2 regions of the Methyloglobulus sp. genome follow, and region 2 is predicted to be linked to the other one. Evidence: predicted binding sites of a transcription regulator. Region 2 holds the regulator's gene; the other holds the start of a gene.

Region 1 (4,431 bases), on a different contig from region 2:
CATGTTCTTCAATTTCACCTAAACCGGGTGAATAAAATAGTTTTTTTCCGGTGGATATTTGCTCAATGACCACACCGATATTGTCGCCTTCATGCGGATCATGCCGATGTGGGGAGTAAGGCGGGGCTTTGCTTTTCAGGGCGCGAGTGTAGAAACGTAGGTCAGTTAAGGCCGGAATGGTGAAACTGCTGCCATCGACGGGAATCGGGTGGTGATTGACGGTGCAGTAATGCGCTAGCATGTTGAACACCGGAAAACCCGTGGTCAAATCCTGCTTGACCATCTCGGTGCAGTAAATATCCAGCGGTTTGCCTTCGCGCAGCATCAGCAAGCCCGTGGTGTGGTCGATCTGGCTATCCATTAGCAATACAGCTTTTATGCCAGTATCACGTAGGCCGTGCTTGGGTTGGATGGCGGGGAAGGCTTCCAGTTGGGCGCGGATGTCGGGTGAGGCATTGATAAGCAACCAATTTTCATTGTCGCTGCTGACGGAGATGGATGATTGGGTGCGGGTCTTGCCGTTCATTTCGCCTGAACGGATGCGTTTGCAGTTATTGCAATTACAATTCCACTGCGGAAAGCCGCCGCCTGCGCCTGAGCCTAGGATTTTGATCTTCATGGTTTTAAGAATTGATGCGTCCATTTACTGAATAATGGGGCTGAATGATAGAGCATTAGCTACATCTAGGCAAAAAAAAGGGGTTCTCAAAGAACCCCTTTTTAATCTGAACTAATTGTTTTTAACGGTTCATGATGTACATGGTGACTTCAAAACCGAAACGCAAGTCAGTGTAGCTTGGTGTTTCCCATTTCATTGCAAACCTCCAGAAGTTTTAAATTTTTTATTACGCTAGCTTGATCAAGAAAGCTAGCCGAAGTATACGACGAACAATTGTTTTTCGCAACTACGGAAATGCGACCCCATTTACGTATGAAAGTTGCTTGTTTTTTGATCTCGATTCAGCGGACGAGGACACTTTATTTTTTGTTAGAAAAGCGTATCATCAGATAACGCCTGACAATACTATCCATAACAATTCAAACAAGCAGGCGATAAGGAGACATCATGGGTGATGTGACAGAACTTTTTATAGCGATGATTTTTATCGGTGCAGTTGCTTTTGCGCCGCTGGGTTATTTCATTTACAAATTCACTCAAAAAGACGGCAAACCGTTTGGCGAGACTGAGCCGCATGGAGACAGCCCGTCTTTGGTCAACGATTTGGCTGAAAAGGTTATTGCTTTTGTGAAAAAGCAGCTTAATAAAAGCAAACCATCTTCTTGAAAATCTAAAGAGACCACTAAAGATTCCCTCTCTGGGCTTATGTATCTACACAGGTATCTGCCCCTTCTCCTTCGAGGGAGAAGGTTGGGATGAGAGGGATATTAAACAGTTAATCTCAATCTCCTCACCCCAACCCTCTCCAGCAGGAGAGGGAGACGGCGCGGATTTCCTGCCCACTGCCGCACTTCCTCCATCCCTGGAGGGCGAAAGCGATTTTTGAGTTTTCAAAGACTCCCGCTGTGCCTTACCGATTGCCGCACGTTGGGCAACCTGGATTTTTTTTGAAGCGCATGGTTTTGATGTTCATCGTTAAGCCATCAAGCAACAATAATTTTCCAGTCAAAGTTTCACCGACGTTGATGATGAGCTTCATGGCTTCCAATGCTTGGATACTGCCCACAATGCCCGTTATGGGCGCGATAACGCCATTGGTCGCGCAGTTCTGCATGTCCTCGCCTTCATTTTTGTACAGACAGTTGTAGCAAGGGCTATCGTTAAGACTGAGTGTAAAGACGGATACCTGCCCTTCAAATCGGATTGCCGCGCCAGAAACCAAGGTTTTTTGAAAAGTAACACAAGCCTTATTAATGGCAAACCGCGTCGCAAAATTATCGCTGCAATCCAAAACCACGTCCGCTTTTTTGACTTCTTCATCCAGTTGTTCACCCTGTAATCGTTGCTTGACCGCCGTTACCTGCACATCGGGATTCAATTGCTTAAGCGTGTTGTGGGTTGAAATTACCTTATCCATCCCCACATCATCGGTGTGATGAGCAATCTGTCTTTGCAGATTGGAAAAATCAACCGTGTCATCATCATAAATGGTGATGCTGCCGACCCCCCCAGCAGCGAGGTACATCGCCGCAGGTGAACCCAAGCCGCCAGCACCCACAATGAGAACACGGGCAGCGAGCAGTTTATGTTGTCCGGCCATATCGCATTGGGGCAGCATGATTTGGCGGCTATAACGTAGCAGTTGGTTGTCGTTCATTAAGCTGCAATTGATGTCGATAAAGCGTGTCATGATGCCAAAGAACTTGACAGACTGCAAAAGCTGATTATTATTAGCACTCAGGACTAGCGAGTGCTAATAACGCACAAACCCTTTATTTAACCCTTAGGAGATATTATGAATATACGTCCGTTACACGACAGAGTCATCGTCAAACGCCTTGAAGAAGAAACAAAAACTGCGGGTGGCATCGTTCTGCCAGGTTCTGCGGCAGAAAAACCCAGCCAAGGTATGGTTTTGGCAATTGGCGGCGGCAAACAACTGGATAACGGCCAAGTCCGCGCTTTGGAAGTCAAAGTTGGCGACAAGGTGTTGTTTGGCAAATATGCCGGTAACGAAGTAAAAGTCGATGGTGAAGACCTTATCGTTATGCGCGAAGAAGACATCATGGGCGTTGTAGGCTAATCGCTCGCTTCCCTCTTTTTCAAAGAGGGGAACAAACTATCACACAACAAACGAATTAGGAATAAAACATGGCAGCAAAAGACGTATTATTTGGCGATGACGCACGTACCCGTATGGCGCGTGGCGTTAATATTCTGGCAAACGCAGTAAAAGTAACTTTGGGCCCTAAAGGCCGTAACGCGATTCTGGACAAAAGCTACGGCGCACCAACTATCACTAAAGATGGTGTATCGGTAGCCAAAGAAATCGAATTGAAAGACAAATTCGAAAACATGGGCGCACAGATGGTTAAGGAAGTGGCTTCCCATACGTCTGATGTCGCTGGTGACGGTACAACTACTGCAACTGTATTGGCGCAATCTATCGTCAACGAAGGCTTAAAAGCCGTTGCCGCTGGCATGAATCCAATGGATTTGAAACGCGGTATTGATTTGGCAGTGACCAAAGCTGTTGAAGCCATCGTGGCTTCTGCTGCGCCTTGTGCAGACAACAAAGCCATCGCGCAAGTCGGTACCATCTCCGCTAACTCTGATGAATCAGTCGGTAAAATCATTGCCGAAGCCATGGAAAAAGTCGGCAAAGAAGGCGTTATCACTGTTGAAGAAGGTTCAGGTTTAGATAACGAGCTAGACGTAGTTGAAGGGATGCAGTTTGACCGTGGCTATTTGTCACCTTACTTCATCAACAAGCAAGAAAACATGAGCGTTGAGTTGGATGATCCACTGATCTTGATTTACGAAAAGAAAATCTCCAACATTCGCGAAATGTTGCCAATCCTGGAAGCCGTTGCTAAATCAGGCCGTCCATTATTGATCGTTGCGGAAGATGTTGAAGGCGAAGCCTTGGCAACTCTGGTTGTCAATACCATCCGTGGCATCGTTAAAGTTGCAGCCGTTAAAGCGCCTGGTTTCGGCGACCGCCGTAAAGCCATGTTGGAAGACATTGCTGTACTGACTGGCGGTACTGTGATTGCTGAAGAAGTCGGTTTGAGCTTAGAAAAAGCGGAATTGAGCCAATTAGGTACAGCGAAACGTGTACAAATCACCAAAGAAAACACCACCATCATTGATGGTGCGGGTTCTGAAGAGCAAATCAAAGGCCGCGTAAACCAAATCCGCGCACAAGCCGAAGATGCAACTTCCGATTACGACAAAGAAAAATTGCAAGAACGTCTGGCTAAATTGGCCGGTGGTGTTGCGGTAATCAAAGTTGGTGCAGCAACCGAAATCGAAATGAAAGAAAAGAAAGCCCGCGTAGAAGATGCGCTGCATTCAACACGCGCTGCGGTTGAAGAAGGCGTTGTTGCTGGTGGTGGTACTGCTTTGGTTCGCGCTTTGTCTGCACTGAAAGGCCTTGAAGGTATCAACCACGACCAAACCGTTGGTGTCAACATCCTGCGTCGCGCAATGGAAGAGCCATTGCGCCAAATCGTTGCCAACGCAGGTGATGAACCTTCAGTTGTGTTCAACGAAGTGCAAAAAGGCACAGGCAACTTCGGCTACAATGCAGCAACTGGCGTTTACGGTGACATGATCGAAATGGGTATCCTAGATCCTGCTAAAGTGACACGCACTGCACTGCAAAATGCAGCTTCTGTTGCTGGCTTAATGCTGACTACCGAAGTTATGATTGCTGATGCACCTAGCGATGATAAAGGCGGTCATGGTGGCGGTATGCCAGATATGGGCGGCATGGGTGGTATGGGCGGCATGATGTAATCTTGCTGCTT
Region 2 (4,431 bases):
GCAACAGCGATTATGTTGACTGAAATTTCACCAACAACCATGTTAGGTTTTCCGTTTATGGCGGCATTTACCGTGTGTGCTGCGGTAATTGTAATGTGCTTGGCTGCTAATATCCCCAGGCTTGCGACGATACCTTGCAGTGTTTTAGGCTATTCTTCAACATTCGCCTATTTGTTACAAACCCCTGATAAACTCAATAAAGATGTGTTATTGGGCTTTTCTATGAGTAACCCTTTATTGGTGATTTCAATTTCTTTTGTGGTTGGTACTTTTTGCGGTGTTTGGTCAGCGCAACTTAGCGGTAAATTGACGACTAAATAATGATTTAGCACTAACAACTTACAAAGACGGTCTTCGTTAACACGAAACCGTCTTTTTTATCCATCAATGTGCAAGGTTACGTAAGTTAGCGTTGCTGCATCCAGCGAAAATACGTTTTGCCATCATCACAAACCCAGCTAGACCTTTGCACACCGTACTCCGTTTTTCGCAATACGCAATGGTGTTCCTCCTTGAATTCATTCCAATGACTGTCATCGGGATTAACGCTGAAATACAGGTTGCTTAATATGAAGATAGCCAGGGCGAATCCCCCGTAAAGCACAAAATCCAAAGGTTTTTTAGGCATATAACGTCGGATTAATGGTGTTATCTGATCTGAATTCATCACATTCTCCTACAAGAAAACTGGCTTAACTATACGCCTAATCAGTGTCCAAACAAGCGTTATCGATTACTGATATGACCTATTGTTAGATGGTTTTTTTGACGCACACGCCCCGTGTTTTACAGTGCCACTACCGTAGACATTGACAAGCTACGGTTGGACTGTTAATTTCTTTCTTTGGCACTCGCAAAGGAAGAGTGCTAGTTACAGTCGGCGTAATAGATGGCACACACTCAAATTTTAAACGAACGATCACTACAATTACTAAAAACGCTGGTGGAACGCTACATCAGCGATGGACAACCCGTGGGTTCGAGGGTGCTGTCCAAAGGTTCGGAATTAAACCTGAGTCCCGCCACCATCCGTAATGTCATGGCAGATCTTGAAGACATGGGGCTGGTGCATTCTCCGCATACATCTGCGGGACGGATTCCCACAGTCAGCGGTTACCGCATGTTTGTGGATACCCTGTTGACCTTCAAGCCATTGGAATCAAAAGACTTATTTCGCTTGCACGAAGGTTTGGCAGTTAAGGATGATAATAGTGACGTAATCGGCAAGGCCTCTAGGTTGCTGGCCGAACTGACCCAAATGGCAGGTATCGTCACCTTACCTAAGCGCGAAACGGTTTGCTTGCGCCACATCGAGTTTTTGCCGCTATCCAATACCCGCGTACTGGTCATTTTTGTGACTAACGAGCAGGAAGTCCATAACAAAATCATCCAGACTGATAAGAAATTTTCCGCTTCTGAATTGCAACAGGCAGCCAATTTTATCAATTCGATTTATGCTGGTCGTAGCTTGCAAGCGGTGCGCGAAGCCGTTTTGAAGGAATTGCAGGAAGATCAACAGCGCATGAACCAAGGCATGATAAATGCCATTAAAATTGCCCAGTTAGCGTTAGAACCCAATGATAAGAAAGAAGATTATGTGTTAGCTGGCGAAACTAACTTAATGGGCTTTTCCGAATTGGCTGGCAGGGACAACCTGAAAAAATTATTTGAAGCATTCAGCCAAAAACAATCCGTGCTGCATTTGCTGGATCATTGTATGAAAGCCGAAGGCGTACAGATTTTTATCGGCGAGGAATCCGGTTATAAGGCGTTTGATCAGTGCAGCTTAGTGACCTCTTCTTATTCTATCAGCGACGAAGTGGTTGGGGTGCTGGGCGTTATTGGCCCTACCCGCATGGCTTATGAAAAAATCATCCCGTTCGTCGATATTACCGCAAAATTATTGGGCGCAGCCTTGAATCCTAAATCTGCGACCCCATCTTCATAGGACTATTATTTTTCATTAAGGCATCAAAAAAATGAGTACCGACCAGGAACAAACTGAAACACAGCTTGATTCAAAAGAAAACGACGAAATCCTAGAAGAAGTCTTATCCGATGAAGGTTTAGCAGAAGAGGAACTCTCGCTGAATGAACCGCCATCGCAAGCAACGCTCATAGCAGAATTGCAGCAAGAACTGGCAGCAGCCGAGCAAAAAGCCCAGGAAAACTGGGATAAGGCAATCCGAACCCAGGCGGAAATGGAAAATCTGAGAAAACGCACCCAAAAAGACCTGGAAGATGCACACAAATACGCGCTGAACAGTTTTGCCAAAGAACTATTGTCGGTATTGGATAGCCTTGAACTGGGCTTACAAGCAGCAACAGGCGAAAGCGAGGAAGTCAAAAAATTTCGTGAAGGCAGTGAATTGACCATTAAGCAATTTGAAACCGTATTTGCAAAATTCAACGTCATGACGGTAAATCCAGTCGGTGAACCTTTCAATGCCGAGCAGCAGCAGGCAGTGTTAATGCAGGAAGTGGAAGATGCAACACCGAATACAGTGGTTAATGTATTCCAAAAAGGTTACACCCTAAATGGACGGTTATTGCGTCCTGCTATGGTTGTCGTGGCGAAAACGCCAGAGAAACCTGCAAAAAAATCGCCGGAAGATAATAAACAGGCTTGAATAAGCTAAAAAAGCCCTCATATCGGTTTTAACATTCACTTTACTTAACAAATTCAAGTCTGGAGCATTCAATGGCAAAAATTATTGGCATAGATTTAGGTACCACAAATTCCTGTGTTGCCGTGTTAGAAAATGGCGTGGCGAAAGTCATTGAAAACAGCGAAGGCGCACGTACTACCCCTTCAATCATTGCATTTACCAATGATGATGAAGTGTTGGTTGGGCAATCAGCTAAACGGCAATCCGTCACTAACCCAAAAAATACCTTATTTGCAATCAAACGATTGATCGGTCGCCGTTTCAAAGATGATGTTGTACAAAAAGACATCAAAATGGTGCCTTATAACATCGTAGAAGCTGGCAACGGAGATGCTTGGGTCGAAGTTAACGGCAAAAAAATGGCAGCACCGGAAATTTCAGCCAGAATTCTGATGAAATTAAAGAAAGATGCCGAAGCCTATTTGGGTGAAGAAGTTACCGAGGCCGTTATTACCGTACCGGCTTACTTTAACGACTCCCAGCGTCAAGCGACCAAAGATGCGGGGCGTATTGCCGGTTTAGAAGTCAAACGGATTATCAATGAACCGACTGCTTCTGCTTTGGCATTCGGCATGGACAAGCCCAAAGGCGATACCAAAATTGCAGTTTATGACTTAGGTGGCGGTACGTTCGACGTTTCCATCATCGAAATCGCCGAGATTGATGGTGAACATCAGTTTGAAGTGTTATCAACCAATGGTGATACTTTCTTGGGCGGGGAAGATTTTGATTCACGCGTTATCGAATACCTTGCCAGCGAATTCAAAAAAGATACTGGCGTTGACTTGCACAACGACCCATTGGCTTTGCAACGCTTGAAAGAAGCAGCGGAAAAAGCCAAGATTGAGCTGTCTTCCAGCCAGCAAACCGATGTTAATTTGCCTTATATAACCGCCGATGCGTCAGGTCCTAAGCATCTTAATGTCAAACTGACCCGTGCCAAACTGGAATCGTTGGTTGAGGAGTTAATCCTTCGCACCAAAGGCCCTTGTGAGATGGCAATTAAGGATTCCGGCTTATCCATTTCGGATATTCATGACGTGATTTTGGTCGGCGGTCAAACCCGTATGCCGAAAGTGCAGGAGATGGTGAAAAACATCTTCGGCAAAGAGCCGCGTAAGGATGTCAATCCCGACGAAGCAGTTGCCTTAGGCGCAGCCATTCAGGCAGGTGTATTGGCTGGTGATGTGAAAGATGTGTTGTTGCTGGACGTTATTCCCTTATCGCTAGGTATTGAGACGATGGGCGGCGTGATGACCAAACTCATCGAGAAAAACACCACGATTCCAACCAATGCGTCGCAAGTGTTTTCTACCGCAGAAAACAATCAAACGGCGGTGACCATCCACGTCATGCAAGGTGAGCGCGAAATCGCATCGGCCAATAAGTCACTGGGTCGTTTTGATCTGGCGGACATACCACCTGCACCTAGAGGTATACCGCAAGTCGAAGTCTCCTTTGATATTGACGCGAACGGTATCTTGAACGTGTCCGCAAAAGACAAGGCGACGGGCAAGAAACAATCTATCATAATCAAGGCATCCAGCGGTTTATCGGATGATGAGGTTCAACGCATGATTAAGGATGCGGAGTTACACGCCGATGAAGACCGCAAGTTAAAAGATCTGATTTCTGCGCGTAATCAAGCAGATGGCATGATACATGCGACTGAAAAATCCTTGAAAGACTTGGGCGACCAAGTTGCGGCGGATGAAAAATCGTCTATTGAATCAGCGATTGAAGCCTTAAAAGAAGCCGTCAA

Evidence for each region. The regulator HrcA, encoded in region 2, represses chaperone genes, less so after heat shock. The targets are predictions, from matches to a motif close to TNTTAGCACTCNNNNNNNNNGAGTGCTAANA.
Region 1: groES (co-chaperone GroES) is a predicted target of HrcA. The motif match lies at 2,348-2,378, and genes of this name have one in related genera.

Annotation. Positions count from the first base shown of each region.
Region 1 covers NZ_CBAROL010000039.1:5,744-10,174, reverse strand. The annotation lists gene pqqB (pyrroloquinoline quinone biosynthesis protein PqqB) at 1-619, opposite strand, end outside; gene pqqA (pyrroloquinoline quinone precursor peptide PqqA) at 741-815, opposite strand; gene AC1YY3_RS11365 (hypothetical protein) at 1,067-1,285, shown strand; gene AC1YY3_RS11360 (HesA/MoeB/ThiF family protein) at 1,530-2,276, opposite strand; gene groES (co-chaperone GroES) at 2,415-2,702, shown strand; gene groL (chaperonin GroEL) at 2,771-4,420, shown strand.
Region 2 covers NZ_CBAROL010000002.1:14,422-18,852, reverse strand. The annotation lists gene AC1YY3_RS01205 (DUF1097 domain-containing protein) at 1-321, shown strand, start outside; gene AC1YY3_RS01200 (hypothetical protein) at 407-667, opposite strand; gene hrcA (heat-inducible transcriptional repressor HrcA) at 890-1,948, shown strand; gene grpE (nucleotide exchange factor GrpE) at 1,980-2,630, shown strand; gene dnaK (molecular chaperone DnaK) at 2,702-4,431, shown strand, end outside.